DNA from 3 places in the Sporosarcina sp. GW1-11 genome. Region 2 is predicted to be linked to each of the others. Evidence: predicted binding sites of a transcription regulator. Region 2 holds the regulator's gene; each other region holds the start of a gene.
The links. The regulator CtsR, encoded in region 2, represses protease genes until heat stress. The targets are predictions, from matches to a motif close to ATGGTCAATAAAGGTCAAACA.
Positions count from the first base shown of each region.

Region 1: the regulator CtsR is predicted to act here: its motif matches at 2,687-2,707, upstream of clpP (ATP-dependent Clp endopeptidase proteolytic subunit ClpP).
Region 3: the regulator CtsR is predicted to act here: its motif matches at 5,058-5,078, upstream of ORD22_RS01400 (ATP-dependent Clp protease ATP-binding subunit).

Region 1 is NZ_JAPMIW010000012.1:53,319-61,614, forward strand. Features, by position in the region: gene ORD22_RS09290 (gluconeogenesis factor YvcK family protein) at 1-690, shown strand, start outside; gene whiA (DNA-binding protein WhiA) at 732-1,664, shown strand; gene ORD22_RS09300 (HPr family phosphocarrier protein) at 1,712-1,966, shown strand; gene clpP (ATP-dependent Clp endopeptidase proteolytic subunit ClpP) at 2,011-2,604, opposite strand; tRNA gene ORD22_RS09310 (tRNA-Arg) at 2,829-2,900, shown strand; gene ORD22_RS09315 (HD domain-containing protein) at 3,104-3,736, shown strand; gene ORD22_RS09320 (acetyl-CoA C-acetyltransferase) at 4,032-5,216, opposite strand; gene ORD22_RS09325 (IclR family transcriptional regulator) at 5,563-6,345, shown strand; gene ORD22_RS09330 (hypothetical protein) at 6,727-7,119, shown strand; gene ORD22_RS09335 (metal ABC transporter solute-binding protein, Zn/Mn family) at 7,279-8,241, opposite strand; gene ORD22_RS09340 (metal ABC transporter permease) at 8,280-8,296, opposite strand, start outside.
Region 2 is NZ_JAPMIW010000003.1:79,506-87,801, forward strand. Features, by position in the region: gene metH (methionine synthase) at 1-741, opposite strand, end outside; gene ORD22_RS03475 (bifunctional homocysteine S-methyltransferase/methylenetetrahydrofolate reductase) at 722-2,581, opposite strand; SAM riboswitch class I at 2,711-2,822, opposite strand; gene ORD22_RS03480 (hypothetical protein) at 2,987-3,184, shown strand; gene ORD22_RS03485 (biotin transporter BioY) at 3,347-3,946, shown strand; gene bioB (biotin synthase BioB) at 3,943-4,947, shown strand; gene ORD22_RS03495 (CtsR family transcriptional regulator) at 5,173-5,643, shown strand; gene ORD22_RS03500 (UvrB/UvrC motif-containing protein) at 5,640-6,203, shown strand; gene mcsB (protein-arginine kinase McsB) at 6,193-7,281, shown strand; gene ORD22_RS03510 (ATP-dependent Clp protease ATP-binding subunit) at 7,466-8,296, shown strand, end outside.
Region 3 is NZ_JAPMIW010000001.1:279,548-287,843, reverse strand. Features, by position in the region: partial or broken gene ORD22_RS01430 (alpha-amylase family glycosyl hydrolase) at 1-674, shown strand, start outside; gene ORD22_RS01425 (DegV family protein) at 811-1,662, opposite strand; gene ORD22_RS01420 (Cof-type HAD-IIB family hydrolase) at 1,675-2,499, opposite strand; gene ORD22_RS01415 (prolyl oligopeptidase family serine peptidase) at 2,678-3,454, shown strand; gene ORD22_RS01410 (metal-sulfur cluster assembly factor) at 3,501-3,812, shown strand; gene rraA (ribonuclease E activity regulator RraA) at 3,945-4,424, shown strand; gene ORD22_RS01400 (ATP-dependent Clp protease ATP-binding subunit) at 5,109-7,253, shown strand; gene ORD22_RS01395 (YjzD family protein) at 7,306-7,488, opposite strand; gene ORD22_RS01390 (beta-ketoacyl-ACP synthase III) at 7,667-8,296, shown strand, end outside.

The DNA of each region.
Region 1 (8,296 bases), on a different contig from region 2:
TCTCTAGGGAATTTAATGCTCACCGCATTGACGGAGATTACGGGAGATTTTGCCCGTGCGGTTGAACAAATGGGTGTTGTGCTCAATATTAAAGGGAAAGTTTTACCTGCAGCAAATCAGCGGATTACCTTGCATGCGGAGCTTGAAGATGGTTCAATTATTACAGGTGAATCTAAAATACCTCTCTATGGGAGGAAAATTCGCAATGTCTTTATTACTCCGCAAGATGTCAAACCATTGCCAGAAACTGCGGATACGATAAAAAAAGCAGATTTAATCGTTTTTGGTCCCGGAAGTCTGTATACTAGTACTTTGCCTACTATTTTGGTGAATGATATTCGAGAGGCTGTACTTAACAGTTCTGCGAAAAAAGTATATATAGGAAATTTGACGACGCAGCGGGGAGAAACTTATCGTTACACGGCTTCTGAACACGTTCAGGCGCTCTATGATCACGCTGGAGAACCTTTCCTTGACGCTGTCCTAGTAAATGATACTGAAGCGTTTAGACGTACTCACGGAATTAGTGGGAAATCGGAACCGTGGCTAGTCGAAAATGATTTGCAGCAACTACAGATGTTAGTTCCGGAAGTATTTGTTCAAGAGGTTGCCACGATTATGAATGGGAATATTGCTCACAAAACGATGGAAGTGGCAGATGTATTAATGAGGTATATAGAGAGAACGTAGAAGGCGTACAGATATGAAGATCGCCGAAGAGGGGGAATATCATGTCTTTTGCATCTAAAACTAAAAAAGAACTTACACAAATTGAAGCGGACGATTGTTGTACGAAAGCCGAAATAGCAGCCTTTATCCGTATGAATGGCGTCATGTCTTTTTCAAATAAACAATTGAGTCTTGATGTTCAAACAGAAAATGCGGCAATAGCCCGAAGACTTTATTCTAATTTGAAAAAGCTATATCCTTATAAAGTAGAGTTACTTGTACGGAAGAAAATGCGCTTGAAGAAAAATAATGTCTATATTTGTCGTATTCGAGAAGGCGCTAAGGATCTATTGGAAACGCTGTTCATCATGACGGATGACTTTCAAATGATTAATCGAATTGATCAGCAGCTCATTCTAGATGACTGCTGTGCACGCGCATACTTACGCGGAGCTTTCCTGGCAGGTGGTTCCGTTAATAATCCTGAGACTTCATCCTATCATTTGGAGATTTTCTCAAGTTATCAAGAACATAGTCAGTCACTGGTCGAGTTGATGAATCGCTATCAGCTGAATGCCAAGTCGATTGAACGAAAAAAAGGATTTATCGCTTATTTGAAAGAAGCGGAAAAAATCTCTGATTTCCTTGGAATCATTGGAGCACACGTCTCCCTAATGAAGTTTGAAGACGTTCGAATTATGCGAGATATGCGAAATAGCGTAAACCGATTAGTAAATTGTGAAACCGCCAATCTAAACAAAACGATTAGTGCAGCGCAAAGGCAAGTAGAAAATATTAAACTGATTGAACAGACAATCGGACTAGACCAACTACCGGACCGCCTACAAGAAATTGCTCAATTACGCGTAGACTATCAAGATGTTACGTTAAAAGAGCTAGGTGAATTAGTGACAGGTACACCTGTTAGTAAATCGGGAGTCAATCACCGGTTGCGAAAGATTGAGGAAATCGCAAAGAAATTGCGTGGAAACTAAAAGATAGTAGATCCTTCTGAAGAAGAGGAAGAAAAGGAGCATACGATATGGTAGAAAAAACAGTAAAAGTAGGTATTAAACCCGGATTACAAGCGAGACAGGCAGCTTTATTTGTACAGGAAGCGAATAAATACACGGCAGATATCTATTTGAAAAAAGATGAACGTCAAGTAAATGCGAAAAGCATCATGGGAATCATGAGTCTTGCAATCGCAAAGGGTACTGAAATCACATTGATGACAGATGGAATCGATGAAGACTTAGCGCTTCAGAATTTGTCTGAGTTAGTAGAAGCTGAATAATAAAAACCGATTCTTCTTTTTGGAAGAATCGGTTTTTATTATTGTTATTTTTTTGCGTTGCTACGTGTCATCACATGGTCGATTAAACCATATTCTTTTGCACGTTCAGCTGTCATGAAGTTATCACGATCTGTATCGCGTGCGATGACTTCGATTGGCTGACCTGTGCGATCTGCTAGAATTTGGTTTAGTTTCTCACGAAGATGCAAGATACGTTTTGCAGCAATCTCGATTTCAGTTGCTTGACCTTGTGCACCGCCGAGTGGTTGGTGAATCATGACTTCAGCGTTAGGTAATGCATAGCGCTTACCTTCTGTACCTGCTGTTAGCAAGAACGCACCCATAGAGGCTGCCATACCAACACAGATTGTTTGGATATCTGGTTTAATAAACTGCATTGTATCGTAGATCGCCATTCCAGCTGTAATGCTTCCACCTGGGCTATTAATATAAATGGAGATATCTTTGTCTGGATCTTCTGCCTCCAAGAATAAAAGCTGTGCCACGATTGAATTGGCAACATTGTCATCAATGCCGCTACCTAGCATGATAATCCGGTCTTTTAACAGGCGAGAGTAGATATCGTACGCCCGCTCACCACGGTTTGTCTGTTCAATTACTGTAGGAATTAGATTCAATGAAAGTTCCTCCTTTAAATACAATCTATTCGTTCGGTTGAAATCAATTTGGTATTTCAACTATAATTGTATTTTACATAAGTTGGTCAACAAAGGTCAAATGTTTCGCCTTAAAATAACATATTGCTTTTTATTCTATTCCGCGATATAATGGAAGATGTCTTTAAGACTGTTTTTTTATTTCGACAGTTACAGAATTACCTATTCCGACGAAAAATATACTCGTCCTCGTGGTGCAATGGATAGCACGTAAGCCTCCGAAGCTTAAAATGTGGGTTCGACTCCCGCCGAGGGCATACTTGCAATGATGTTATATAAGTTATTAGAAAAATTTAAAAGCATCAGTAGACGTTATGCACATTAACGACTACTGGTGCTTTTTTGAATATTCTAAGTTTAGTTGTATTCTTTACTTTGTAAGCATATTTTAGTGAGATAAGGGGGAAAGTCATAATAGACGTGGCAATGATGCAAGTAGTATGGAAAGGAGATAAATGATATGGGGGTACATCAATATTTTAAAAGCTTATCTGATTTGGAACAAATTATTCGTTGTCCAGGGAAATTCAAATTTCAAGAGCATTCAGTCGCAAGTCATTCATTTAAGGTAACAAAAATTGCTCAATTTCTTGGAACGGTCGAAGAGAAATGTGGGCAGAACGTAAATTGGAGAATTCTCTATGAAAAAGCGTTAAATCATGATTATCCAGAACTTTTCACAGGAGATATAAAAACACCTGTAAAATATGCATCAAAAGAATTGAAGAAGCTATTCAGTGATGTAGAAGAGGAAATGACTAGAAAGTTTGTGGAGAAAGAATTCCCGTCTGAGTTCCAAGCCATTTATTTAGAGCGATTGAAAGAAGGGAAAGATGAGACGTTGGAAGGACGTATTTTATCTGTTGCTGATAAAATCGATTTGCTCTATGAATCCTTTGGTGAAATTCAAAAGGATAATCCAGAACCATTGTTTTTAGAAATATTCGAAGAAGCGTTACGAACAATTTTGCTGTTTCAGGAAATGAACTGTGTAAAATATTTCTTGAAACATATTCTAACGGATATGCTCAATGAACGCTTTACGGAACATGACGAATTAGCGGGTATTGCCAAGCGGATTCTTGAAGAGTAGTAATACTAACTATAGAACGGAATAATCATTATATTTTTAGCGGCAAGATCTTTACATAGGATGGTAGATATTTGTGGCTAAAGTTACTTCGTTTAACGAATAATTTAGCGTGCAATTCATAAAAAAGAGAAGACACTCTCTTCCAATTGTAGGAATGTGCAGAGGTCTTCTCTTGTCATTTTTAAATGAGAATTACATTTACAAAGGCTTTTGATGTAATTAATTAAAAGGTATCAGACTTTAGAGCAAGGGATCCGCAGAAGTTATGTTGTCTAAAGTGTAAATGTGTTTCTTGTTATTTTTTGATGATGGTAGCAACGCCTTGACCGCCACCTATACATAAAGTTGCTAAACCATATGTTCCATTTTGACGCTGCAATTCGTGTACTAAAGTTACAAGAATTCTTGCTCCACTAGCGCCAACTGGGTGTCCTAATGCAATTGCTCCACCGTTCACATTTAAGATTTCATTTGGAAATTGCAGTTTTTTACCAACCGCTAAGGCTTGAGCCGCAAACGCTTCATTTGCTTCAATTAAACTTAAATCATCAATTGTAATGCCTGCCTTTGCTAGCGCTTTTTCTGTTGCAGGTACTGGACCTAATCCCATAACACTTGGATCAACCGCTGCACTCGCATTGGAGCAAATAGTAGCTAAAGGCGTGACACCAAGCTCTTCAGCTTTCCGACGGCTCATTACGAGAACAGCTGCCGCTCCGTCATTTATGCCAGATGCATTTCCAGCTGTTACGCTGCCATCTTTTTTGAAGGCTGGTCTTAACTTTTCCAGTTTTTCTTGTGTCGTACCTGATTTCACATATTCATCGGTATCAAAAATGATAGCGTCACCTTTGCGTTGTGGTATTTCTACAGGAACAATCTCGTTCTTAAATTTCCCTTCGGCTATTGCATTTGTCGCTTTTTCCTGACTCCAAACAGCGAAAGCATCCTGCTCCTCACGTGTTATAAGCTCCTGTTCACAAATGTTTTCTGCTGTAATTCCCATATGGTAATCGTTAGTAGCGCACCATAAACCATCATGAATCATACTATCAACTAGTTTTTGGTCACCCATACGCAAACCTTCTCTTGCTCCCATGGAAAGGTAAGGTGCCTGACTCATATTTTCCATTCCACCAGCAATGATGATATCCGCATCGCCTGTTAAAATTGCTTGTGAAGCTAGATGGACTGCCTTTAAACCCGAACCGCAAACTTTATTAATTGTTAATGCTGGAATATTGTTAGGCAATCCCGCATGAAGCGCTGCTTGCCTAGCGGGATTTTGTCCATTACCAGCTTGGAGTACATTGCCCATTATGACTTCATCCACTTGATTTTCATTAATTCCTGCTTGATCCAGTACGGCTTTAATAACAATCGAGCCTAATTGAACGGCACTAATATTTTTTAAACTACCTCCAAAATTCCCAATCGGTGTCCGTGCAGCGCTTACAATTACTATTTCGTTGTTAGACATCTGTGTATCCCCTTTTCTTTAATGAATTTTCTAAGACTTCAATAATCATCTTAGTCAAATTTTACATTATCATTACTTATGAGTAAAATGAATTAAAAGAATGAAACGTATAACTAATTAGAATAATAAGGTATATACTTTGGAAATGGAAGGGTTTACGAAGCTTTATTGCTGTAGTGAATTGCGGAGGCTTTTCAAACGTAGTAGAAAAAATATTTATTTCACGACCAGCATGAAGTAAATCAATAAATATTAACAGTTTTGAATTGTGAAAATCTATTGATTAGCAGAAGGATTTATGGTAATAATATTCTTATGAGATATTAGAATGAGGTAGGTGAGCCAGTTGACTAATCGAAGTTTAGTACCTGCCTTAGATTCTTCAATCGGGATATTAGAATTATTAGCTAAAGAAAAGTTTAAATCAGCGAACTTAACTGAAATATCAACAGAACTATCTATTAACAAAAGTACGTGTTTACGAATTCTGAGGGCACTTGAATTAAAGGGCTATGTGACTTTGGATGAGGGATTGAAAGTGTATTCTTTAGGCGTTTCCTTAATTGCTTTGGGAAAACACGCGATGGAAGTAAATGACTATATTGAAGTTGCTAGCACCTATTTAAAAGAGCTCGTAAAAACCGGACTTACATTTGTGCTAGTCAAACGTGTACGGGGGACGAACCTAATGTATATGGCTAAAGAAGAACCGCCATTAAAAGTTCGTGTAACCGTATCCACAGGAGAAGCTTTTCCAATTCCGGCAGGCGCGATAGGCAAATGTTTTCATGCTTTTTTGCCGGATAAAGAGGCCGATAGTATCATTGAAAACCTAATTGTTAGTAATCAACTTACGAAATATACGGGAACATCGAATACTTCCTTAAAACGTTTGAAAGAACAAATTCTTAAAATTCGCGAAGAAGGTATTGCGGAATGTCATGATGAATATTCGCTCGATATTTCAGCATACGCTGTTCCCATATTTGATAATAGTGGGAATATCATATTGGCGTTAGGTTCGTATATGCCGAAATCATTACTAGGGCAAATAGAGGTAGAAAAATTAAAATCGATTATGAAATCGACAGCAAAAGAAATGACGGAAGCAATTTCAACGTTAGTGTAATAGAGAAATGTATAAACATACCCCGCATGGATATCATTCCGTGCAGGGTATTTTTATATGTGAATTAATATCTAGAATGCTCTTTTAATCATAGTTCTAAACCTAATCAGTGTTTCATCACTGAACAGATTAAAGTTTTCAACATATGCGTGAAAGTGAGTATCTCAGTTTTGATAAATAGATTACACGAAGGAACATAGTTGGCTTTGGCTTATTTCTTGGCGTGGTTGTTCTATATTTTAACAGTAAATGAAAGAGCCAAGCCTTATAAAGAGAACAGCTTATTTGCGTACATTTAATGAACGTTTACTTATGTTCGCTGAATTTTTTATTAGCTTCTAATAAACGGTTTGACGTATAATTTTAGTAGGAGATGATAGAATGACAATCAGCAGAAAAGATTACTTACAAAAGATCATTAAGGTACACGAACGGTTACTTATCGCTTCAGAGGAATATGAAGGAATATCTGAAGAATACATCCTAAAGCAAGAGCTAGATATTGAAGCGATGAAAGAACAATGGCTTGTAAAAGTTGAAGAATTCAAGCAAATCCTCGCTGATATGAATGCGCTGGAAGTTCCAAATGCCTTTGAAACGGAAGGCGAAGAACTCAAAGTTGCTTATGGGCAATTTGTTAGCTGTGTAGAAGAAAAGACACATAAATTCAGTATCGAAACAATGGAAAGTGGAGAACTGGATGCAATTCAAGAAGCGGAAGTCGAAGCAGCGGAAGAAATAGAAGACGTAATCCAACGTATGTTTGATAAATAATAGGACTAGTAAAAAACTGTAGACGTACTCGGAGAACGAGAGTGTCTACAGTCTTTTATTTTGTGTCATACACGTGTCAACTAGGTTTACCGCCCGATGCTGAAATTCGGAACCACTTACCCCGTATTCTCTTACACAGTTGGTTGACCAGTAGACAGCTTAACGCTCTTTACTTAACTCATCATGAATCAAATCCATATTGTATTTCAAATACTTCACATACGTATCAATCTCATCACCAGGATTACCGATTTCATCCGAATAGATTTTCTTCTCTGCGATTGGAACACCAGACTCGTTGGAAACAGTTTCCATTGGACGTGGGTCTACGTTCGATTCTACAAATAACACGGGAACTTTGTGTTCTTGGATATAGTGAATAAGCTCTTTGATCTGCTTCGGTGAACCATTTTCTTCTGTATCAATTTCCCAGATGAATGCTTCTTTCAATCCGTAGTGATCGTTTAAGTATTGGAAAGCACGCTCGCTCGTAACAAGTACACGGTTTTCCTCAGGAATTGTAGAAATACGCTCAGCGAATTCCATATCCAATTCTTTTAGACGATTGACATACTCATCACCTTGCTCTTTAATTTTCTCGCTATTTTTCGGGTCCTTTTCTATCAATGCATCTCGCATAGCTTCTGCCATCTTAACACCGACAGCTGGATCGATAAACGCGTGTGGATTAATTTCTTCCTCTGTACCATCTTCTCCGCCGATATACATTGGCTCTACTTGCTCAGTCAAACTATAGATATTTTCATCTTTCTGATTAACGGAATCCATCATCTTGAAGAACCAACCTTTTTCTCCGCCTTCAAGGTTTAAACCATTATAGAACAAAATATCTGCGTCAGTAGCTGCTTTAATATCATTTGGCAGTGGCTCGTATTCGTGTGGATCAGTTCCAGATGGTACTAAATTGTAAACATCTACAAAGTCTCCACCGATTTCACGTGCCATATCTGCAATAATTGTAAAGGATGTAACGACCTTTAGTTTTTCATCAGACGTCTTGTCGCCAGTGTCTTTATTGTCTTCGCTAGCGTCATTACCGCATGCTGCTAACATAAATACAGCGAGCAGTGGCAGACCTAGCCATTTTACTAAGTTTTTCATGAATTTCATTCTACTCCTTTGTGGATATACTCATTAGATTAATTACCTATAGTAA
Region 2 (8,296 bases):
GCTAGTTGCCAAATCTGAAAGTGAACGTAGGTGGTCTGTCATGAATTCAGGACCAGTCGCACAGTTTAAACCGACAGAAAGGGGGTTAACGTGTTCAATGGAAATATAAAATGCTTCAATACTTTGACCAGCAAGCGTTGTACCCATCGGTTCAATCGTACCTGAAATCATAATAGGTACTTCGCGTCCGAGTTCTTCAAATGCTTTTTTAATTCCGATTGTGCCTGCTTTAACATTCAGCATATCTTGACTTGTTTCCATTAAGATTAAGTCGCTTCCTGCGGCTACTAGTGCTTTTGCTTGTACGTAGAAGTCATTGGATAATTCGTCGAATGTAATACCGCCTGTAACGGAAAGCGTCTTAGTTGTCGGCCCAATCGCACCAGCTACAAAACGAGGCCATTCAGGAGTCGAATACTTTTCAGCACTTTTTTTTGCAATTTCAACGGATTTCGTGTTGATCTCATCTGCACGATGGCCGAGGGAGAATTCATTTAACACAAGGGGAGTACCACCGAAAGTATTCGTACAAATAATATCGGCCCCTGCTTCCAAGTATTCATCATGAATTCTTTCCAAAATGTCAGGACGTAAAACACTTAAGTATTCGTTACAGCCATCATATTCTTCGCCGCCGAAATCTTTAGTAGAGAGATCTTCTGCCTGCAGCATCGTCCCCATCGCACCATCAATGATAAGGATTCGTTTCTCTAGTTGCTCTTCAATAGGATGTTTCTGCATGTTTTAATTCCCTCTCCTTCTGTTCATCTAAGTGCTTAATATACTCATATAATTCAAGTGTCATGTCGTAACGAAGGAATGGAGTGATCAAATAGATTCCATTAAAGTATTTCGCAGCTGTATCGATAAGCTCTTTTGCAATATCAATACCTGTTGCGGTGGATTGCCCTCGATCATCTCCACATTCGCGCATTCTTTCCAGCACATCCTCGGATAGTTTAATCCCTGGAACTTCGTGATGTAAGAACTCGGCATTACGAATATTCGTCAACGGCATGATCCCGATGAAAATCGGAGTATCTAAATGCTTCGTAGCTTCGTACACGTCAATGATCTTTTCTTTTGTATAAACAGGCTGGGTAATGAAATAATCCGCACCTGCTTCAATTTTCTTCTCAAGCCGCTGCACTGCACGATCAATTACGCGTACATTTGGATTGAAAGCTGCAGAAACAGAGAAGTTTGTTTTTTTACGCAATGGTTTACCAGAGAATGAAATTCCTTCATTCAACTGCTTAATCAGTTGCAATAGTTCCATACTCGAGACGTCATAGACACTTGTCGCACCAGGGAAGTCGCCTACTTTTGTCGGGTCACCCGTTACTGCGAGAATGTCATGTATGCCTAGTGCATCAAGTCCCATCAAATGTGACTGTAAACCGATTAAGTTATGGTCACGACACGTCAAGTGAACAAGGGGACGGATATTGTGTTGCATCTTAATGATAGAACCCATCGCCATATTACTGATTCGTGGTGATGCTAATGAGTTATCCGCCATAGTGATAGCATCTACACCTGCATCATATAAGAGGTTTGCACCTTTAATGTAATCTTCAGTTTCTAAATGACGTGGCGTATCCAGTTCAACGATGACAGTACGTTCTGTCTTCGCTTTTTCGTGAAGTGGCTGATGTTTAACAGGACCTGCTTCTTGAATAATAATTGGTTTTGCAGGTGCTACAACTTTCTCGGTAACAGGAGCTAACCCTTCCAAGCGTGTTTTAGCTGCTTTTATATGTTTAGGTGTTGTTCCGCAACATCCACCGATTAATCGAACGCCTTGATCACGTAGCAATACAGCAGCGCGACCGAAATACTCAGCTTCTGATTCATAGACGATACGACCATCTTCTACGTCTAGCAAGCTAGCGTTAGGGAAAGCTGATAAAAATGCCTTATCCGGCAATGTAACGTTTTCGAATGCTTGAATTGTATGGTAAGGCCCTAAGCGGCAATTCACTCCGACAATGTCAGCGCCTAGTGATTCTAACTGATGTAGTGCATCGTTTAATGAAAGGCCATTTTGCAGCACACCAGGGTCATGCATTGAAACTTGCGCAATTAACGGAACATCTGTGATTTGGCGCAAAGTGGTGACGACGGATGAAAGTTCTTCAAAATCATAATAGGTTTCTAACAATAAGCCATCCGGATCACCAGTCAGTAATGCGTTCGCTTGTTCAAGCACAACTTTCTGGATTTCATCTAATGAGGCATCGCTTTTTCTAATCCCACGCAAACCACCAATCGTCCCAAGCACAAACTGACCTCCTGGTGCTGCTGCGCGTTTGGCAATTTGAATCGCCGCTTTGTTAAATTCTGTAACTCGACTTTCCAATCCGTAACGAGCTAACTTCACCGCATTGGCACTGTATGTGTTCGTTTGGATTATATCTGCCCCTGCAGTAATGTAATCTTGGTGGATTTTCTCTATTATTTCAGGTTTCTCTACGTTTAATTCCTCATAACAATAATCTATACCGTATGAATACAATATCGTTCCCATTGCCCCATCCGCTGTTAAGACATTTGTTTGAAGTTTCTTTAGCAATGACATAGTCAAGTCTCCCCTTTTACTTTAATAATCTATCTACATGTGTCAGAACGTCTAGACATTTCACCTTTTTACTAATCAAAAAAAGCCTTCAAGTAAAAAGAAGGCTTTGTAATCACAATGACTAGATCCCTCTCATCTGTCAGTTTGCCGCTAGGACAAACCGCTGGAAGTAGCACCTTGCCTATAATGGCTGGTTGCTGAAGCGTCGACGGGCCAGTCCCTCAGCTTCTCTTGATAAGATATGATTCTTATTAAATTATTTCGATTATTCTAAGCATAGCATAGCGAGTTTGTTAGTTATCGTCAAGTGAATGTTTAGTGAAGTTGATAAAGGGAGCTCGTCGCATAGAGAAAACTGGAGGAATATGATAAAATTAAAGGACTAACTTGAAAAGGTGAGGGATTATGCAATTTTTTAAATACTCTATTCCGATTGCCTTCTTAGTAGGTACGCTTGCTTGGATTATGCTAGGTAATAGTTATGAAGAAGTACCCTATGATTCACGTGTCTATATAACATTTGGTGCAGCCGTATTTAGTGGTTTAATTGCTTTTGTGTTATTCCGGAAAGAAAAAGAAGAGAAAATTGATAAAAAGAAGTAAGCTGACAAAAAGTATATCGACAGCCTAAGCTGTAGCTAAACTCACGAAAAGGAGTTTGGCTACAGCTTTTTTCTTTTGTTAACTAGATTCTTAAAGTTGTTGACACAATATGTGTAAACCATTATCATTTTTATAGTAACTAAAATATGAAGAGGTGGAATGATGGCAACAGTAACAGAAGGGCGTTCCCAAAGTAAGTTCAGTGCATTAACTATTGTATATAGTGGAATGTTCGCAGCGCTAATGATGATTGGAGCGAATATTACTTCATTCGTTCCATTTTTGGTGGTCGGGGGAGTACCGATTACATTACAAACATTCTTTGCCATATTGTCAGGATTGTTATTAGGTAGTCGACTAGGTGCATTATCTATGACCGTCTATATGTTGATTGGTCTTGCAGGGGCACCTGTATTCGCTAAATTTTCAGGCGGCTTTGGACAAATACTGAGCCCGACATTTGGCTTCATTCTTACCTTTATCTTAATCGCCTACATAGCAGGTAAAATAGTCGAGCGGAAACGAACATTATCCGCATTCATTATTGCATCTCTTGTAGCAACTTCAGTTAACTACTTACTTGGTACGAACTGGATGTATTTTGCCTATAAAATGTGGGCTGCTGCACCAGATGCATTTACGTATAAAGTTGCTTGGCTTTGGATGGTTCCGCCACTGCCAAAAGATATTGTATTAGCGGTACTCGCAGGAATCTTTGCTTTTAGAATTTCAAAACACTTGAAGGTGAGGCGTACATTTTGACAAATTATCAGCTGTTGGCAGACAAAGTATTGCAAGGACATATTCTTACAGACGCAGAAGCGCTCTCTATATTGAACAGTCCAGACGAAGATTTATTGTTGCTACTTCACGCGACCTATTCGATTCGTTCTCATTACTATGGAAATAAAGTAAAACTAAATATGATTATCAATACAAAATCAGGACTATGCCCGGAGAATTGTGGGTACTGTGCACAATCTATCGTTTCAAAAGCGCCTGTTGAAAAGTATGCGATGATGAAAGCGGAAGAAATCTTAGAAGGTGCAGAACGCGCAGCCGCTAATAAAGCTGGTACGTATTGTATCGTAGCTAGTGGACGTGGACCTCGCGACAGTGAACTTGAAATCGTAATTGATTCCGTTAAGCAGATCAAAGAAAAGCATCAAGGGATGACTGTCTGTGCATGCCTCGGTATCTTGAAGCCCGAGCAAGCCGTTCGATTGAAGGAAGCGGGCGTGGATCGTTATAACCACAACTTGAATACTTCTGCAGCGCACCATGAAAGCATCACAACATCACATACGTATGATGATCGTGTAAATACAGTAGGACATGCAAAAGAAGCAGGGATTTCACCATGCTCAGGCGTGATCGTTGGTATGCGTGAAACAAAAGAAGACGTAATTTCCATGGCGCATAGTTTACGCGTTCTTGATGCAGACTCTATTCCAGTAAACTTCTTACATGCTGTAGATGGTACGCCGTTAGAAGGTACATCTGAGTTAGATCCGCGCTATTGCTTAAAAGTGCTTTGCTTATTCCGTTATATCAATCCAACAAAAGAAATCCGTATTTCAGGCGGACGCGAAGTTAACCTTCGCAGTCTACAGCCACTTGGCCTATACGCAGCAAACTCCATCTTCATCGGTGACTACTTGACAACAGCCGGTCAAGAAAATGATCAAGATCGAAAAATGCTAGAAGACATGGGCTTCGAAGTAGATTTAGAACCATTGAAAAAAGAACCAGTTACTATATAAAATACAAAAAACCACGTAAATCCATACGTGGTTTTTTAGTATGTTTAAAAAGATCGGGACTCTATGAATAATCGTCTATGAATAGAGACAGCCTATCGCTATAAATTTGAAATAAAAAGCATACGCCGCCAATCAAAAGAATTGCATCCAGCCTAATTTCTGCGATACAATCAAGTCAAAGATAGTCAAAGTCAACCAAGAAATGAGCAGAAACGAGGTGACGAGATGCGGAATATTTCTGACATTATAGAAGGGTATTTGAAGTCGATTATCGAAAAGGAAGATAGTGCTTCTATTGAGATCAAACGGAATGAAATTGCCGAGAGGTTTCAATGCGTTCCTTCGCAAATAAACTATGTAATTAAAACACGCTTCACGGTCGAAAGAGGCTATGCAGTCGAATCGAAACGTGGAGGTGGAGGCTACATTCGGATTTATCGTGTGCAGACGAACTCCCGTAAGGATCTGCTAGAACAAGCATTAGACATCTTAGAAGTAGAAGCGTCCTCCACTATGGCGGAAGATGTAATCTATCGTTTAATTCAAGAAGAAGTAATTTCAGAGCGAGAAGCCAAACTTATGCTAGCCGCGGTTGGTCGTGCGACACTGCGCTACATGTTACCGGAACGTGATGCATTGCGTTCACGTATACTTCGCGCCATGTTAGTTACGTTACTATACGAAGAAGTAGAATGAGGTGGATACAGATGCTTTGTGAAAACTGCAAAGAACGACCTGCAACTGTAGTCTTTAAACAAGAGACGATGAATGGTGTAACCGAAAGGCATTTGTGTGATAAATGTGCATTTTATTCTCAGACATTTTCATTCAGTCCAGATCAAGAACCGTTATCCATTCAACAATTTTTAGCGCACTGGTTAGGCGGCACGGAACTGTTATCGGGGCAAAAGCCGAACGAAGTAGTCGCAGGTCCGGAATGTCCAAATTGTGGTCTGACGTTTCATCGTTTTTTAGACGTCGGAAAATTTGGCTGTGCGACTTGCTATGACACGTTTCGTGAACAATTACCACGTGTGTTTGCTAAATTGCATAATGGTAACTCAAGTCACAGTGGGAAGATACCGGTTTCTCTAAACGAACGTTTTGCTTTGAAAAAGAAGCTGGAAGATATTCGAGTAAAGATGCGGGAAGCAGTAGACAATGAACGCTTTGAAGAAGCTGCGGTTTTACGTGATGAAGCCAATCAAGTCAAACAGCAATTGTCTGATGGAGGTGATGATCAAGATGTCATTTGAAAAATTCATCAAACGTGAACTGGCTGGCTGGATGGTCGCAAAAGGTGAACATTCAGACATCGTTCTATCCACGAGAATCCGTCTGGCGCGCAACTTACAAGATCGGCTATTCCCTATTTGCGCCTCTGAAGAAGAAGCTAAACGTGTCAATGAAGCCGTCGATCAAGCAGTAGCAACGATGGAAGAACACCAATTCGCGGGGATATCGATGGCGGACTTATCATCCCTTGAGCGACAAATTCTAGTGGAAAAACATCTAGTAAGTCCGCAGTTGATTGAACCTGATCGATATGGGTCTGTTCTATTATCTGAAGATGAGACAATTAGCATTATGGTGAACGAAGAGGATCATATTCGCATTCAATGTATTTATCCAGGCTTTCAAATCGATACTGCATACGAACAAGCGGATCATGTGGATAGTGAACTAGAACGTAATCTAGAGTATGCATTCGATGAGACATTTGGTTATTTAACTAGCTGCCCATCGAATACAGGAACGGGCATGCGGGCATCTGTCATGATGCATTTGCCAGCGCTAACCATCACTAAGCAGATTGAGCGTATCATTCCAGCAATCTCGCGGCTAGGTATGGTTGTCCGTGGAAGCTATGGTGAAGGTAGCGAAGCACTCGGTAATATTTATCAAATATCTAATCAAATTACACTAGGTAAATCGGAATCAGAAATTTTGAAGGATTTAGAAAGTATTACGAAACGTTTGATTGCACATGAGAAGAAATCGCGTGAGTTGCTTCTAGCAAAATCTGAAGTGCATTTGGAAAATCGTCTATTCAGATCCCTCGGTACGATTACGCATGCAAGAATTCTTCCTTCAGCAGAAGCGGCTAGATGTTTGTCGGACGTTCGTTTGGGTATTGATTTAGGTATCATCAAAAATATCGACATGGCCATTTTAAATGAATTAATGATTTTTATGCAACCGGGTTTTCTTCAGCGTTACAAGGGGACGGAATTAACATCTGATCAACGAGACGTTCTACGCGCACAATTATTCCGTGATCGCCTTCTAATGGCGAAGTCGACAGTTGAAGAGGATGCGCCTGAAGAGTCATAAGCAAACTTTTTGCAAGATCCTTAATTTAGATTTATAATTAATCAAAGATAGTCAAAGTCAATACAAATGATATGGCTTTTTATGAAGTAGTTTGAATATGTATAGTAATGCGGAGTAAAGCAAGGTTGCTTCAATTGGCATACCATAGAATATATCTACTGATGAAGGAAAGAGGGGAATGGATATGATGTTCAATCGATTTACACAACGTGCACAAAAAGTTTTACAACTTGCTCAAGAAGAGGCGATCCGCTTAAAACATGAATCTATCGGTACGGAGCATATTTTGCTTGGGTTAATCCGAGAAGGTGGCGGAATTGCAGCGAAAGCACTGGAAGCGATTAATGTGAATGCAGATACAATCGAACGTGAAGTGGAGATTCTTGTAGGTGTGGGTTCGAAAGATGTGGGCCCGATCGTTCATTATACGCCGCGCGCAAAACGTGTCATAGAACTTTCAGTTGATGAATCACGTAAATTGGGTCACTCCTATATTGGTACAGAACATATTTTATTAGCTTTGATTCGCGAAGGTGAAGGTGTAGCAGCTCGCGTACTAAATAATGCAGGCGTTAGTTTGAACAAAGCTCGTCAGCAAGTGCTTCAATTGCTTGGCAGTGATGAAAGTTCTGTTGGGAGTACAGCGAACTCAGCTTCAGCTGCAACACCGACTTTGGATAGTTTAGCTAGAGACTTAACTGAAATTGCACGCGAAGGCACGCTTGATCCAGTAATTGGACGAAGCAAAGAGATCATGCGTGTAATTGAAGTGTTAGCCCGTCGTACGAAAAACAACCCTGTGCTCATTGGGGAACCAGGTGTTGGTAAAACGGCGATTGCCGAAGGTTTGGCACAACAAGTCGTGAATAACGAAGTGCCTGAAATCCTACGTGATAAACGCGTCATGACGCTGGATATGGGTACAGTCGTTGCGGGTACGAAATATCGTGGTGAGTTTGAAGATCGTATGAAAAAGGTAATGGAAGAAATCCGTCAAGCAGGGAATATTATTCTC
Region 3 (8,296 bases), on a different contig from region 2:
CTGCGCTTAATGTGTTCTCGAACGACAACGCAGGGAAATTGTTACAGTTAGACGATTTAACAGGACCACGCTTCACTTACAAAATGGTCGAGTTGCGTCAGTTCCCACCGACACGCTGGAAATTAGCAACAACAGCACAATTCATGCTTCCGGGTGTTCCGTTGACACCTTACGCAACAGAGATTGCAGTAAACGGTAAAGAAGCACCGGAATCACATCCGTTCTTCAACTTCAAGACGGATATGGAATTGCATGAATGGATTGGCGATCTTAATACGCTTCGAAATGACTCAGAAACTTTACGTACCGGCGATTTTAACATATTGCATAATGAAGATGGGTTTATTGTCTTTGAACGTTCTTCTGAAAAAGAGAAGTGGATCATTGCGATTAACAACACTTCTGAATTGAAAAGCTTCCAAATGGATCCTGCTCAAATTGGTGTGAATAAGAAACTTCGTGGAGTACTAAGTCAGGACTTGATCAAGCAAACGAAAGATAATGAATACCATATTGTAGTTGAACGAGAACTTGCAGAGATTTATCTAGTGGAAGATGATGATGGTTTCAATACACCTTATCTGATTGCTTCTTTGTTAGTTGTTATATTGTTCACGTTATTCTTATTCGCGGTTATACGTAAAGGGAAACAGAACAACAATACGGATTTATAAAAGAACAGCCCGTCTGCGAATTTGCAGGCGGGCTGTTTAATGTATTAATGAAAGTCTGAAATTATAAGTGGATTGGGATAGATGTTCCAGTAAAACGCAGAGTAATGATATACGTATTTCTTACTTATTTTTCGATTCACTCGGTTTTATTCAAGAAAAATAATGCAAGTGTCCCCGGACCAGCATGGGAACCAATGACCGAACCGACTTGGTAGAGTTCAATTGCTTTTGGTTGGATGACTTCCTCAATCATCTCTTGGAATTCTTTAGCGGAAGTCAAGTCGTCTCCGTGACTAATAGCAATTGTTTGTTGTTCTAGATTGCTGCCGCGTTCTTCCATCACTTCAATCATGCGGCGTAATATTTTTTTTCGTCCGCGATGCTTTTCAATCGGTACGAGCTTGCCGTCTTCTACGTGAAGTAAAGGCTTGATGTTTAGCAGACCACCAATAAACGCACTCGCTTTAGAAACACGTCCACCTTTTGCTAAGTAGTCCAGATCTTCTACGGTAAATAAATGTTCCATATGTGTAGCCATGAACCGGATTTTCTGTTCGATTTCTTGTACGTTACATCCCTCGTTGCGCAGTCGCACCGCTTCTTTAACGAGTATACCGTAGCCAAGTGATGCGCATTTAGAGTCTATGATGATGAGATTCAAAGAAGGATGTTCTTCTTTTACTTGTTCGCTCGTCATGACAGCTGTTTGGTATGTACCTGAAAGCTGTGAGGAGAAAGCGATGTAGATGCCTTCTTCACCGGACGCAGCGAGGTCGTTCCATGTTTGCAGCATTTTGATAGGTGAGACTTGTGAAGTTTTTGGTTGCTGTCCGCGACGTATGGCGTCGAATACTTCAGTAGAATTGATTTCTATAATATCTTCATATTCTTTACCGTTTAGTAGGACGTTCAACGGAAATAGCTCTACTTCGTTTTCTTCATAGAAAGATAATGGTAGATCACATGCGCTGTCAGCAAAAATTTTCATTTAGTTTCCCCCTTACATGACTCGTAGTTTATTTAAAGAAAGTCTGTCTTCTAATATGAGTGAAATACCGTCTTCATTGTTAGTAGATGTAACTTCATTTGCGATTGATTTCAATTCATCAATCGCGTTTCCCATTGCAACGCCGAATCCCGCATATTCTATCATTTCAAGATCATTGTCTTCGTCGCCAAATGCGATGATGCGGTCTTTTGGCACGTTTAACCAATTAGACACTGCATGAATACCGACTGCTTTGTTAAGGCCGTGGCGGACGATTTCTACAATGTTAAATGGCGCACCCCAACGTCTATGATCGATGACTTCTGCATGGATGTCTTCAAGATGTTGGCGTATCGGATCAACGGTTAGTTGATCGGCTTGGATAAGTAAGCTAGTCGGGTCTGTTTTCAATGAAGTTCGGAGATCGCCCGCCGTTATGAGGGGATTACCGAAGCTCAAGATATCCAAGAATCGTTCGTCATGGTATTGAGCGTAGACATCATCCATCACTTCCGCAATGATATTTTCTACGGGAAAGTTCTGCATCGCTTCAACAACTTCATTAACGATCGGTAATGCAATAGTTTCGTGAATGGTTTGCCAAGAGCGGTCATTTGGATGGTGAACAAATGCACCATTAAAGTTCACGATTGGTGTAGTCAATTCTAGTTGTTGATAATAAATTTCGCTTGCTCTATAAGGGCGACCAGTGGCGATCATCACGTGATGACCTTGTGACGCAGCGATTTTCAGGGTCTCTTTTGTTTTAGGTGAAATCACTTTTTCATCTGTCAATAACGTACCATCTAAGTCTAGAACGATTAAATGTGGTTTCAACGAATTCTCTCCTAACGAGTATGAGTACTATTAAATTTGTCTATTCTGTCTTTCTAGTTTAGCCCTTATGTATTAAGTAAGTCAAAAAATCGAACAATAAGGTGTTATTTTTGTTTTCTTTAGAAGATGTTGCTATCCTAAAATAATAGTATAGGATCGTTAGAAATGGGGAATTGAAATGATTATACGCACAGAACAATGGAAACATATCCCTGTACTTCATATTGTAGAGGAGTCAAAGGAGCAAGAGCGTGTTCCGGTCGTTATGTTTTTTCATGGATTCAATAGTGCCAAAGAGCATAACTTGCACTATGCCTATAATTTAGCGAGGCGAGGAATGCGTGTCATTTTACCAGAAGCGATGTTGCATGGAGAACGTTCAGAATCGATGGATTCATTCCATCTGTCGTTGCGTTTTTGGGAAGTTGTTTTAACTTCTATTCAAGAAGCGGACGTTCTTTATAAGGAGTTGCAGGAAAGAAATCTAGTAGATGAACAGACGAAGATTGGTATGGGGGGGACGTCAATGGGGGGGATCACGACATTCGGTTGTTTGGCAAGTTATGACTGGATTGATACAGCTTCGGTCATGATGGGTTCACCGGCATTCGTGCGTCTCGCTACAGGGCAAATCGCTTATGCAGAACGTGGGGGACAGGAATTACCTATTACACCAGCAGAACGTCAGAAACTATTTGATGCACTTGAACGAGTGGACCTATCGAAAAATCCAAGCAGACTCAATCAGCGCCCGCTATTTATGTGGCATGGCGAACAGGATACACTCGTACCGTTTGAGTTCACGAAAGAATTTTACACAGACATTCAGCAACAGTACAATGGAAATCCAGAGCGTCTTCGGTGGATGGCTGAAGAAGAAGCGGGTCATGCAGTTTCACGGCCTGGAATGCTAACTGCAGTCGATTGGCTTGCACAGCATTTGATTGCAAGGTAGTATGTTGGTAAGATAGAAGTACCACACACCAGAGAGGAGCATTCTGATGAGCGCAGAAGAAATGAAAGAGTATTTGTTTGGCGCGTTAGAAAACGTCATTGACCCAGAGTTGGGAGTTGACATTGTCAATTTAGGGTTAGTTTATAACGCTGAGCTACTTGATGAAGGAGTAGCGAAAATTACGATGACATTGACTTCCATGGGTTGTCCAATGGGGCCACAAATCGTAGCAAATATTAAACAGGAGTTAATGGAACTACCTGAAGTAAAAGATACAGAAGTAAATATCGTTTGGAGCCCACCATGGTCTCGCGATAATATGTCACGCTATGCAAAGATGGCACTTGGCGTACGATAAGAAAGTTAAACCATACTGCATGCAGTATGGTTTTTTTATGGAAACTTTCAGTCGTAAAAAAAAGGAATTGCAAAAATATGTCGAATACTATAGATGTAACGTCAAACAGAATATTCTAGGGGGAATAGGAAAATGTCAGTAAAAACAGCAGATTTGTGTGATGATTTCATCGATGAATTACAAGTATGTACGGTGGAGTTTCAGTCGTACGGGAAACATAGTCGATTTTCAGGACCCATTTCTACAGTAAAAGTCTTCGAGGATAATGTCTTGGTGAAAGAAGCACTTCAGACAATTCCAGAAGGTAATGTACTAGTAGTGGATGGTGGCGGTTCAAAACGCTGTGCATTGATGGGGGACATGCTCGGTGAAATCGCGCAAGATCGTAAACTAGCAGGTGTGATTATCTACGGATGCGCACGTGATACAGCGGATCTTGGCACACAAGAAATTGGTGTCATGGCAATCGGAAGCATGCCAGTGAAAAGTATCAAGCGTGGCGAAGGTCAACGTGATGAAGTGCTGCATTTCGGTAACGTTGAGTGGACGCCTGGACATTATGTCTATGCAGACGAAGATGGAGTCGTAGTCGCACCAAGAAAATTAGTATAACCATTTACTACTTGTAGATAAATGAATGGGAGAGTGGAAGGCTACCGTTTCACTGCGTTCCAGGCGGACGCGTTCGGGAGGGCCCGCGTTGAGCCAAGCGAACAGCGAAGTGTTCGCTTTGCCTTAATTTCTGCGGTCTGTGCAGAAATTAAGGCAACTGTGCTCCTAACGCTTCGCTTTTACTCGCAAAAGCCGTACTTCGCAACGGCTCTTGCTCCCCTGGTTGTCTCACCTGTCGGGCTAATCCTCCCCGAGTCGCCACCTTGCACTTCGCTTCACTGGTGTTTTCTTCTGAAGGTAGTGAGTGGAATATTCGGCTTTTTACTTGGTCCTTGCACTTGAACTTGAAAAAGTAAAGAAGAAGCACAAATTCAAAGTCTCAAAATTCGTGTAATCTATCTATGGGCTCTCGCTGCAGAAGGGGCGACACCAGAAAGCGTCCTCTTCTGTAGCGTTTGAATACATAAATCTCGAAGCAATCATAAAGTAACTCACTACTAACAATTTGTTTTGTCTACCACTTGAAACGGTTGTACTATACAAGCGTTTTTTTTGTGAAAAAGATCGGTGAAATGATAAGTTAGATCCCAAGCAAAACGATTTACTTCTGGAGAAAAACGTACTATAATCAAATTAGTCAAAGATAGTCAAAGTCAAATAGACGGAAGGTGGATGTTTATGAGAATGGACAGCACACAAGAAGATCAACGCACACCGTTAGAGCAATTCGGTCGTAATCTAGTCGATGAAGTGAAAAATGGTAAAATGGATCCGGTTATTGGCCGGGATGAAGAAATACGAAACGTCATTCGAATATTATCTAGAAAAACAAAAAATAATCCCGTGTTAATTGGGGAACCGGGTGTTGGTAAAACAGCGATTGTTGAAGGATTAGCCCAACGTATCGTAAAAGGGGACGTACCTGAAGGATTAAAAGATCGTCAAATTTTCGAACTAGATATGAGTGCATTGATTGCAGGAGCGAAGTATCGTGGGGAGTTTGAGGAACGTCTGAAAGGTGTTTTGAAACAAGTTAAAGACAGCGCGGGAGAAATCATTTTATTCATTGATGAAATCCATACAATTGTCGGTGCTGGTAAAACGGAAGGCGCGATGGATGCAGGGAATATGTTGAAGCCAATGCTTGCAAGAGGCGAATTGTACTGTATCGGTGCGACAACACTTGATGAGTACCGGATGTATATCGAGAAAGATCCTGCACTTGAGCGTCGTTTCCAACAAGTATTGGTACGGGAACCTTCTGTTGAAGATACGGTTTCTATTTTGCGTGGATTGAAAGAACGTTTTGAATTACACCACGGTGTACGAATTCATGACCGCGCGTTAGTTGCAGCAGCGACATTATCAGATCGTTATTTAACGGAGCGTTTCATGCCCGATAAAGCGATTGATTTGATCGACGAAGCAAGTGCGATGATTCGTACAGAAATTGATTCCATGCCGTCAGAATTGGATGCCGTGACTCGTCGTATTATGCAGTTGGAAATTGAAGAACAAGCGTTACGGAAAGAGAAAGATTCTATGAGTCAATCTCGTTTAGTAACATTACGTGATGAGTTGCAGCAACTGAAAGATTCGTCAAAAGATATGCGGGAGCAGTGGGATTCAGAAAAAGCAGCGTTAAAAATCGTACAAAGCAAGCGTGAAGAACTTGATCGCTACCGTAGAGAGCTAGAAGAAGCACAAGGTCGCTTTGACTTAAATACAGCCGCTGAATTACAATATGGTAAAATCCCAACGTTGGAAAAAGAATTAAAAGAACTTGAAAGTCCATTGGAAGGTAGTCAGGATCTCCGCTTATTGCGTGAAGAAGTGACAGAGGAAGAAATAGCATCCATCGTTGCACGTTGGACAGGCATTCCAGTTACGAAACTCGTTGAAGGTGAGCGTGAGAAATTACTGCGTTTGCATGAAACATTGAAAGAGCGTGTCATTGGACAGGACAATGCGGTGCAACTCGTAACAGAAGCTGTATGGCGTGCACGTGCAGGTATCCAAGATCCGAATAAACCGATTGGATCATTCCTCTTCTTAGGACCGACGGGTGTAGGTAAAACAGAACTTGCGAAGACGTTGGCAGCTACATTATTCGATTCGGAGGATCATTTTGTTCGGATAGATATGTCGGAATATATGGAGAAACATAGTGTATCACGACTTGTCGGAGCGCCTCCAGGATATATAGGATATGAAGAAGGCGGTCAATTAACAGAAGCCGTTCGCCGTAATCCATATGCGGTCGTCTTGTTAGATGAAATCGAAAAAGCTCACCCAGACGTAGCAAATATTTTACTTCAAATTTTGGATGATGGACGGATTACGGATAGCCAAGGTCGTTTAGTGAACTTCACGAATACGGTCGTCATCATGACATCTAATATCGGTTCTGCGTACTTACTTGATGGGGACTTAGAAGATGATGAGCATGCTAAGGAAGATTTGATCATGGCAGCATTACGTGGTCACTTCAAGCCAGAGTTATTGAATCGAATGGACGACATTATCATCTTCCATTCACTAACTACTGATTCCTTCAAAGCGATTACTCGCAAAATGTTGGGAGATTTGGAAAAACGTTTAGAGCAACAAGATGTTACGTTAGCGTATGATGAGGACGTAGTGGATTGGATTGTGAAAGAAGGGGCAGATGCTGATTTCGGAGCACGTCCATTAAAACGTTTTATCCAGCGATATGTAGAGACAAAGGTTGCCAAACAAGTAATTAAAGGTGGTTTGCAAGAACATGAGCAAATACACTTGACGATGGAAGATGAACAATTAGTTGTACAGATTGTAAAACCCGTATAATAATATAAAAAAAGCGTGCGAACTGATATCAGTTCGTACGCTTTTTTGGATGTCAAACGTCTGCTGGAGAATCGTTTGGAATAATTGCTGTGATAACCAATACAAAGATAGCCAAAACGATAGAGACGGTAACGCCCGCCATAAAGTCAAATTCAGTACCACCAATTGAACCTGCAACGTAGTTTAACATCGATACTAATAGGAACGACCAAACAAATGTCATAATATAATGCATGATTTTCACCTCGACTAGTCTATTTCAATCTACATCATACCATAGCCTATCCGAACGATGAAATGATTATATACAGAAATTTTGACGGAAAAGTGTCCTCTTATTGAAAAACGAGTGATTTTCTTCTATAATTAACACCAGGTACTAATAATAGATGATAAGGAACGGGGTAGATGATATGAAAGCAGGACTTCTAGGGATTGGAAAGTTTGTCCCACCAACGATTGTAACAAATGCAGATTTAGAAAAAAGAATAGACACATCCGATGAATGGATTCGTACACGTACAGGAATTCAAGAGCGTAGAATTGCTGACGAAACTATAGATACATCAGATATGGCATACGAAGCGGCTAAAGATGCTCTTGAAGCAGCGAATATTCGCCCAGATCAACTGGGCCTCATTCTAGTTGCAACAGTAACACCGGATTATACATTCCCATCAGTTGCTACGATGGTACAAGAACGTTTAGGTGCAACAGGTGCAGCAGCGATGGATATATCTGCAGCATGCGCAGGATTTATTTATGGTATCGTGACGGCAAAGCAATTTGTCGAAGCGGGTACGTACGATTATGTGCTTGTGATAGGCGTTGAAAAGCTATCTAAAATCGTCAATTGGGAAGATCGCAACACCGCAGTTTTATTCGGTGATGGCGCAGGCGCTGCGGTTGTAGGAAAAGTAAGTGAAGGAAGAGGAATTCTTTCATTCGAACTAGGTGCAGATGGTTCAGGTGGTAAACATCTTCACCGTAAAGAGTTCATCGAAATGAATGGTCGTGAAGTATTTAAGTTTGCGGTTCGTCAG